Regions from separate parts of the Mesorhizobium sp. ESP-6-4 genome, predicted to be linked through region 1. Evidence: predicted binding sites of a transcription regulator. Region 1 holds the regulator's gene; the other holds the start of a gene.
What was found. The regulator PhoB, encoded in region 1, activates phosphate uptake and scavenging genes when phosphate is short. The targets are predictions, from matches to a motif close to TGTCATNNANCTGTCAT.
Positions count from the first base shown of each region.

Region 2: LB523_RS18120 (LTA synthase family protein) is a predicted target of PhoB. The motif match lies at 2,347-2,363, and genes of this name have one in related genera.

Region 1 covers NZ_JAIUGS010000003.1:403,308-407,728, reverse strand. The annotation lists gene LB523_RS09125 (ROK family protein) at 98-1,339, shown strand; gene phoB (phosphate regulon transcriptional regulator PhoB) at 1,673-2,362, opposite strand; gene phoU (phosphate signaling complex protein PhoU) at 2,378-3,085, opposite strand; gene pstB (phosphate ABC transporter ATP-binding protein PstB) at 3,106-3,909, opposite strand; gene pstA (phosphate ABC transporter permease PstA) at 3,906-4,421, opposite strand, start outside.
Region 2 covers NZ_JAIUGS010000009.1:97,581-102,001, forward strand. The annotation lists gene LB523_RS18115 (NAD(P)/FAD-dependent oxidoreductase) at 1-178, shown strand, start outside; gene LB523_RS18120 (LTA synthase family protein) at 373-2,298, opposite strand; gene fabD (ACP S-malonyltransferase) at 2,575-3,528, shown strand; gene fabG (3-oxoacyl-[acyl-carrier-protein] reductase) at 3,830-4,421, shown strand, end outside.

The DNA.
Region 1 (4,421 bases):
GACATGGCCCCTGGCTTCTGCCACAATCCCTAGCGTGTCAGCGACAGGCCATGGCATTATCACAAGGCCGCGATGACCGGGGAGGACGTGCGAAACGATGTCGGTCGGAATCCGCCATGACGATTTGCGCCGGCGCAACCGCGCCATGGTGATTTCGGCGGTACGCCGCGCCGGTCAGCCATCACGAACCGAAATTGCCGCCACCACCGGGCTCAGCCACTCGACCATTTCGGCGATCTCCGCCGACCTGATCCAGGAGGGCATTCTCACCGAAAGCAAGGCCAGCGAGCCGACGGCGTTGAAGCGCGGCCGGCCGCAGATCGGCCTGGCGCTGAACCCTGAAGCCGCCGCGGTGCTGACCGTGGTGTTGTCGCTGAACTTCCTGTCGGTCGCCGTGATCGATTATGCCGGTCAGGTTGTTGCCGAGGAGCAGCAGCGCCTGGACACGCTTGTCATGCCCCGCGACGAGCTGATCGGCGAATGCGTGGCGATCGTGCGGCGCCGGCTGCAGGATCCCGACCTCGACGTTGGCAGCGTCGCCCGCATCGCCATGGGCATTCAGGGCATCACCGATTCTAATGCACGCGCCATGCTCTGGTCGCCGATAACGCCGCTGACCGACATTCCTTTCGCCGACATTCTCGAGAAGGAGTTCGGCATCTCCGCCACCATGGAGAACGACTGCAACATGATGGCGGTAGCGCTGCAATGGCGCGACCCGGAGCGCTATCGCGACGACTTCATCGCCATCCTGTTGTCGCACGGCATCGGCATGGGTCTCGTGCTCAAGGGTGCGCTGTTCACCGGCACGCATTCCTCCGGCGGTGAGTTCGGCCACATGATTCACCGCCCGGGCGGGGCGCTTTGCCGCTGCGGCCGCCGCGGCTGCGTCGAGGCCTATGCCGGCAACTATGCGATCTGGCGCAGCGCCATGAAAATGAGCGAGGACGCCGAGCCGGTCGACGTCGGCGACGCCGACATGCGGGCCCTTGCCGCGAAGGCGCGCGAGAGGGACGGCCCCGAACGGGAGGCTTACCGCCGGGCCGGCGAGGCGCTTGGTTTCGGTCTCGGCAGCCTGTTCGCCCTCATCGACCCGGCGCCCGTCGCCATGGTCGGCGTCAGCGCGGCCGCCTTCGACCTGATCGAGCCGGCGCTGCGCGAGGCGATCGCCCAGACGGCCGGCGGCCAGCACTCCGAATCGATCTCCTTCGACACCGAGCCGAACGAACTGCCGCTGATCCGCGAAGGCTGCGCCATGCGCGCGCTGACCTTCGTCGACCAGGAGATTTTCGCGCCGGGAGGCCAGGCAAGAGCGGGGACGGGAAAGAACGTGGCCTGAGGCAGCCTTGAAGAGGTCCGGGGACAGCAGCAGACGATTGAAATTAGCGAAGGGAAGGCCCCGCAGCTTCGTCATTCCAGGGCGGAGCAGGAGCGAAGCTCCGTCGCGGAGACCCTGGAATCCATGCCGCTACCTCACGCGTCGAGCGCAGCGGCACAGAATTCTGGACTGTCGCAACGCATCGACATCACGGAATGAATCCTCGGGTCTGCGCTGCGTCGCTGCGCTCCTTGCTCCGCCCGTGGATGACGAAGCACAAGCGTCTCGGCTAATCGCCAATGCACGCGATCCGATGCTGGAGACAGAATCCGTCAGCGCCTCGGCGCCTTACCCCTAATCTTCCCTGATCGCGTAACCTGCGCCTCGGATGGTACGTATGACATCCGGCATGCGGCCGTTGTTGACCGCCTTGCGCAGGCGGCCGACATGGACGTCGACGGTGCGTTCGTCGATATAGATCGTCTCGCCCCAGACATTGTCGAGCAGCTGGCTGCGCGAGAACACCCGGCCGGGATGACGCATCATGAATTCCAGCAGCCGGAACTCGGTCGGGCCGAGCCTGATCTCGCTCTTCTTGCGGTAGACGCGGTGCGACTCGCGGTCGAGCACGATGTCGCCGACCTTGAGCACGCTGGACAGCACCTCCGGCTTGGCGCGGCGCAGCAGCGCCTTGACGCGCGCCATGAACTCCGGCGTCGAGAACGGCTTGACCAGATAGTCGTCGGCGCCGGTCGAAAGGCCGCGCACGCGGTCGCTTTCCTCGCCCCGCGCTGTCAGCATGATGATCGGCAACCGCTCTGTCTCGGGCCGCATCCTGAGACGCCGGCAGAGCTCGATGCCGGAAACCGCCGGCACCATCCAGTCGAGCACGAGCAGGTCGGGAACGTTTTCCTGAAGGCGGATTTCGGCCTCGTCGCCGCGGGTCACCACTTCGACCTGGTAACCCTCGGATTCGAGATTGTAGCGGAGCAGCACCCCAAGCGGCTCCTCGTCCTCCACCACCATGATGCGTGGCGCGATCATTGGCAGGTACCTTCGTCAGGCCGCCGGCGCCGACATTGTCGTCTCGTCCTGCTTGGGACGATTCGCGGGCAATTGCGTGCCGGTCAGCACATAATAGGCGTTCTCGGCGATGTTGGTCACATGGTCGCCGATGCGCTCGAGATTCTTGGCGCAGAACAGAAGATGCGTGCAGGCGGTGATGTTGCGCGGGTCTTCCATCATGTAGGTCAGGAGCTCCCGGAAGACGGATGTGTATTTGACGTCGATGCGCTCGTCGTCGTTGCGAAGCTTGGCCAGCGCCGTGGCGTCGCCCACCGTATATTCCTGGATCACGGCCTGGACCTGGATCAGCACCAGCTGCGCCATGGAATCGATCGAATGCGTGAGGTCGCGCGGCGCGGCGCTGACGCCGACCGAGCCGACGCGCTTGGCGATGTTCTTGGCGAGGTCGCCGATGCGTTCGAGGTCGCCCGCCATGCGGATCGAGCCGACCACATTGCGCAGGTCGTCGGCCATCGGCTGGCGCTTGGCGATCAGCGTGATGGCACGGTCGTCGAGCTCGCGCTGGCGCGCGTCCATGATGGCATCGTCGGAAACGACGCGCTGCGCCATGGCATTGTCGGTCTCGAGCAGGGCCTTGGTCGAAGCGCCGACCATCGAGCTGGCGAGATCGCCCATGTCGTTGATGAGCCGGCTGATCTGCCTCAGATCCTCGTCGAAGGAAGCGACGGTATGTTCGGCCATGATGATGTCCTCGTATGAGCTCAGCCGAAGCGGCCGGTGATGTAGTCCTGCGTGCGCTTTTCGCGGGGCGAGGTGAAGATCTTCTCGGTCCGGTCGAACTCCACCAGCTCGCCCAGATACATGAACGCCGTCTGCCGCGACACGCGCGCCGCCTGCTGCATGTTGTGGGTGACGATGACGATCGTGTAGTCGGCCTGCAGCTCGTCGATCAGTTCCTCGATCTTGGCGGTCGACAGCGGATCGAGCGCCGAGGCCGGCTCGTCGAGCAGGATGACCTCGGGCTTCACCGCAACGGTACGGGCGATGCACAGGCGCTGCTGCTGGCCGCCCGAGAGGCTGAGGCCGCTGGCGTTGAGCTTGTCCTTGACCTCGTTCCAGAGTGCTGCGCGCTTCAGCGCCTGCTCGACGCGGCTGTCCATCTCGGCCTTGCTGATCTTCTCATAGAGCCTGACGCCGAAAGCGATGTTCTCGTAGATCGACATCGGGAACGGCGTCGGCTTCTGGAACACCATGCCGATCTTGGTGCGCAGCAGATTGAGGTCCTGCGAGCGGTCGAGGATGTTCTTGCCGTCGAGCAGCACCTGGCCCTCGGCGCTCTGTTTCGGATAGAGCTCATAGATGCGGTTGAGCACGCGCAGCAGCGTCGACTTCCCGCAGCCCGACGGGCCGATGAAGGCGGTCACGCTGCGCTCGGGCAGGGACAGGTTGATGTCCTTCAGCGCCTTCGACTGGCCATAGTAGAAATTGAGGTTCTTGACCTCGATCTTGGCCTTCTCGACGGTCGTGTCGGCTGCGTTCAGGTCGGTGGACAACATCGGTTTCATCTGTCCTCTCTGCGTCCGGTTAGGCTGCGGGCGATGATGCTCAGCCCGAGAACCGTCAGGGTGATTATGAGTGCGCCCGTCCAGGCCAGTTGCTGCCATTCCTCGTAAGGGCTGAGAGCGAACTGGAAGATGGTTACCGGCAGGCTGGCCATCGGCGCATTGAGATTGCTCGACCAGAACTGGTTGTTGAGCGCGGTGAAGAGAAGCGGCGCCGTCTCGCCGGAGATGCGGGCGATCGCCAAAAGGATGCCGGTGACGATGCCGGAGAGTGCCGCGCGATAGGCAACCGAGCGGATCACCACCCAGCGCGGCGCTCCGATGGCGGTGCCTGCTTCGCGCAGCGCGTTGGGCACAAGGTTCAGCATGTCCTCGGTGGTGCGCACCACGACGGGGATCACCAGGATCGACAGCGCGACCGCGCCGGCAATCGCCGAGAAGTGCCCCATCGGCCGCACCATCAGCTCGTAGACGAACAGGCCGATGATGATCGACGGCGCCGACAAGAGGATGTC
Region 2 (4,421 bases), on a different contig from region 1:
CGAACGCGAATGGCGTCGGCAATTCTCGACCCGTCTGCGTGCCGCGGCCTTGATTGCCAAAATAGCGCTTGGGCCAGGTGGCGCGTCGGCCATGCGCGCCGTGATCAAGAATTTTCCGGCCGCTTTGACTCTTGGCGCTCGGCTGAGTGGAAAGGTCCAGCCCGTTCCAGGCTTTTGACGTCTAGTGCGTTTCACCGTTTTACGGAAACGGCGAGACGCCCTATCTCTTTGTTTTTTACGCAATTTCGGACGGAAAACCGCTCACACTTTTCCTGGAATTGCTCTAAATCGCAGCGACAAAACCTTTCCAAGGCCCGGCATCGAAGCATCGTTTCCCGGGATAGCCGCGATCGGCTGTGACCGCCGCTCAGCTCAGCTTGTATGCGCAACCAGCCTGTTCACTGTCTCGGGGAAGAAGTCGGGCGCCGAGAGCCGCTTGCCGAACATCATGTCGTATTGGATGAGCCGGAAATCGTTGATCTTCGGATCGATCTGCTTCTGCCTCGCCCAATCCGGCGTTGCTTCGCCCACGGGCGACAGGAGCAGGTTGCGGTCGACCACCCGGTAGTGTTCGCGCAGCGCGCCGAGGAAGCCGGTGTAATAGGGGTGGCTGATGCCTGCCGTGGTCAGGATATGATAGGGCAGGAAGGCCGGGCTCACCGAGCCGATGTTCTCGACCGGACCGGAGCGGTTCGACCAGATAACCAAAGGCGTATCGTGGTGTTCGAGCGCGGCGACCGCCGGCTCCTTGCGCGGCGCGACATTGTCCTTGAGGAAGCCGGTCTCGACATAGACGGGTCCGAGCGGCGGCAGATGGTCGCCGAAGAAGGCGATGATGGTCGGCCGCTGGCGGGCCTTCGCCCAATCGATCAGGCGCTGCAGGCCGCGGTCGGCGTCGGCCGACCCCTCGGCATAGGAAAGCAGCGATTCCCGCGCCCAGGAACTGATCGGCGCGTCGATCGAATGCGTCGGGTTGTAGTAGCGGTAGGGCTCGTAAGGACCGTGGTTCTGCAGGCTGACGGCGAACAGGAACACCGGATCGTCGCTGGTGTCGGCCTCGCGGATGATCTCGTCGGTCATCGCCGCGTCGGAAGCCAGCGGCCCGCGCTTTTCCATCGGCGGCAGCGTCTCTTCGGAGCGGAAGTCGTTGAAGCCGAAATCGGCATAGACGGCGCCGCGGTTCCAGAACCAGTTGGTGCCGGGATGGATGGCGCGCGCCCGGTAACCCTGGCTCTTCAGGAAGGTCGCCAGCGACGGGGTCGGGGTGCGCACATATTGCTGATAGGGGATCGAGCCGGCCGGCAGGAAGGCGTTGGAAAAGCCGGTCAGCGCCTCGAACTCAATATTGGCGGTCATGCCGCCGAACTCGGGCGAGAACATCGAGCCGGAGCGCAACGCCCTGACCGTCGGGATCGGGTCGGGCTTGATGGTGACGCCGGGCAGGTGCGTCGGATCCCAGAAGGATTCGCTCATCACCACCACGATATCCGGCTTCTCGTCCGGCATGGAAGCGGCGGCGTCGGGGCGCTGGATCGCGGCCATCGTCTTCTCGGAATAGCCGGGCGGCGCCGCGACATGCGCCATCGGCACGTTCATCGCGAAGGCCAGCGCAAAGCCGTTGGAGGCGTAGTTCTCCTTCTGGTCCCACATGATCGGGATGATCTGCAGCCGGTCGCGCGTCCACGAGAAGGTGGCGTAGTCCATGATCGAGACGAAGAAGGCGAGCAGCGGCACGGCAAGCGCCAGCCGCGCCAGGCGGCCCTTGCGGCTGAGGATGGGTACTCGCCGGCGCCAGGTCCGCCAGCCATAGACGAGCAGCGTCAGACCGCCGACGATGCCGACCGCCAGCATGACGGCCGTCCACGGGCGCTCGCGCACCAGGAGCGGCATCAGCGCCATGATCTGGCGGGCGAACAGGAAATCCGTGGGATAGAGCGGGTCGCCGAGGTAACGCGATTTCTGGTGGCCGACAAAGGCCAGCGCCAGTGTCAGCGGCGCCACGATCATCAGGCTCTGGTGGCTTCGGCCGAGTATGGCGTCCAGCCCGAGCAGCACCAGGGCGAAGACGATGATGGTGGTCCAGCCGGGCTTGAAGGGCTGCATGAAGAAATCGACTGTGCCGAAGAAATCGCCGCGTACGATCAGCTCGATCGCGAAGACGAGCAGGGCTGAGGCAAGAAGCGTCGACAGGCCGTAGCGTACGGTCGGCCAGGCTCGTCCCGGCAGATAGCCGGTGGACGGATCGTCTTCCAAAAATTGCGGCGCGGGTTTGGCCGCGCCTTTCCTGATCCTTGCCACTTTGCTTCCCCGGCCCTTGTCACGCGTCTTCCACTCGCGTCACGCCACTGTCATCGAAATGTCACGCAAAGCTAGCGCCTGTGGCGGAAATAAGAAGAGCCAGCAAACTAAACGTGAGCGGTTTTCATCAGGTGTGATCAAGTAAAAGGCCTTTTGGAACAGGCAGTCAGCAGGATTTCCGACCGAAATGCAGGCCGAAGAGACGCCTGCGGGCTTGACTTGGCTGTCCGCCTTGCGCCAGAGGCAGACAAAACCAGCCTCTGGAGAGACCTCAAAATGGCCGTCGCATTCACCTTTCCGGGACAGGGCAGCCAGGCCGTCGGCATGGGCAAGGACCTCGCCGATGCATTCCCCGAAGCGCGTCGCGTCTTCGAGGAAGTGGACGCAGCGCTCGGCGAAAAACTGTCGAAACTCATCTGGGAAGGGCCGGAAGAGACGCTGACGCTGACCGCCAATGCCCAGCCGGCGCTGATGGCGGTGTCGCTGGCGGCGATGCGCGCGCTCGAAGCGCGCGGCTTCTCGCTGAAGGACAAGGTGGCTTATGTCGCCGGCCATTCGCTTGGTGAATATTCCGCGCTTGCTGCGGCCGGCTTCGTTTCGGTCGGCGACGCGGCGCGGCTGCTTCGGACCCGCGGCAACGCCATGCAGGCGGCGGTGCCGGCCGGCGAGGGCGCCATGGCCGCGATCATCGGGCTGGAACAGGCCGACGTCGAGGCCGCTTGCGCCGAGGCAGCTCGCGAGGTCGGCAACGGCTCCGTCTGCCAGGTCGCCAACGACAATGGCGGCGGCCAGCTGGTGATCTCCGGCGCCAGGCCGGCGGTCGAGCTGGCGGCGAAGCTGTGCACCGAAAAAGGCGCCAAGCGGGCGCTGATGCTGCAGGTTTCCGCCCCCTTTCATTCGGCGCTGATGACGCCTGCCGCCGACATAATGCGCGAGGCGCTGGCCGGTGTCGCGAAATCCGCGCCGGTGGTTCCGATCGTCTCGAACGTCACCGTAACCCCGACCAGCGACCCCGATGAGATCGTCCGCCGCCTGGTCGAGCAGGTGGTCGCCCGCGTACGTTGGCGAGAGACGGTGGAATGGTTTGGCGCCAACGGCGTCGCGAGCCTCTATGAAGTCGGCGCAGGCAAGGTGCTGTCGGGCCTGGCGCGCCGCATCAACCGCGACATCGCCACCGGCGCCGTGGGCACGGCGGCAGAAGTCGAGGCCGCGCTGGCGGCTTTGGGGTGAGGCCCCGTTTTCGTCATTCTAGGGCGGAGCAAGGAGCGAAGCGACGCGCGCAGACCCTAGAATCCATGCCGTGACTTGGAAGTGCCGCCGCGGTGCAGAATTCTGCTCCGTTGCATCCTTCGGCCAATGTCACGGCATGGATCCTCGGGTCTACGCGTCCGCTTCGCTCCCGCTCCGCCCGTGGATGACGACGGGAAGGAGGCCTTCGCCAATGTCCGATGCTTGTCTAGCGTGACTTGGACGATATGACGTATACGGAGCGCGACTGCTTGCAGCCGTCTGGAAAAATGAGGTTGAAGATATGTTCGAACTGACCGGCCGCAAGGCGCTCGTCACCGGCGCATCGGGGGGCATCGGCGAGGCGATCGCCAGGGTGCTGCACAGCCAGGGCGCGATCGTCGGCCTGCACGGCACCCGTGTGGAGAAGCTGGAAGCCTTGGCGGGCGAATTGGGCGACCGCGTAAAACTGTTTCCGGCGGACCTGACGAACCGCGACGCGGTCAAGGCGCTCGGCCAGAAAGCGGAGGCCGATCTCGAGGGCGTCGACATCCTGGTCAACAATGCCGGCATCACCAAGGACGGCCTGTTCGTGCGCATGTCGGACGCCGACTGGGATTCGGTGATCGAGGTCAACCTCACCGCTGTGTTCCGGCTGACCCGCGAACTGACCCATCCGATGATGCGCCGCCGCCATGGCCGCATCATCAACATCACCTCGGTGGTCGGCGTCACCGGCAATCCCGGCCAGACCAATTACTGCGCCTCCAAGGCAGGCATGATCGGCTTTTCCAAGTCGCTGGCGCAGGAGATCGCCACCCGCAACATCACCGTCAACTGCGTCGCCCCGGGCTTCATCGAATCGGCCATGACCGACAAGCTCAACGACAAGCAGA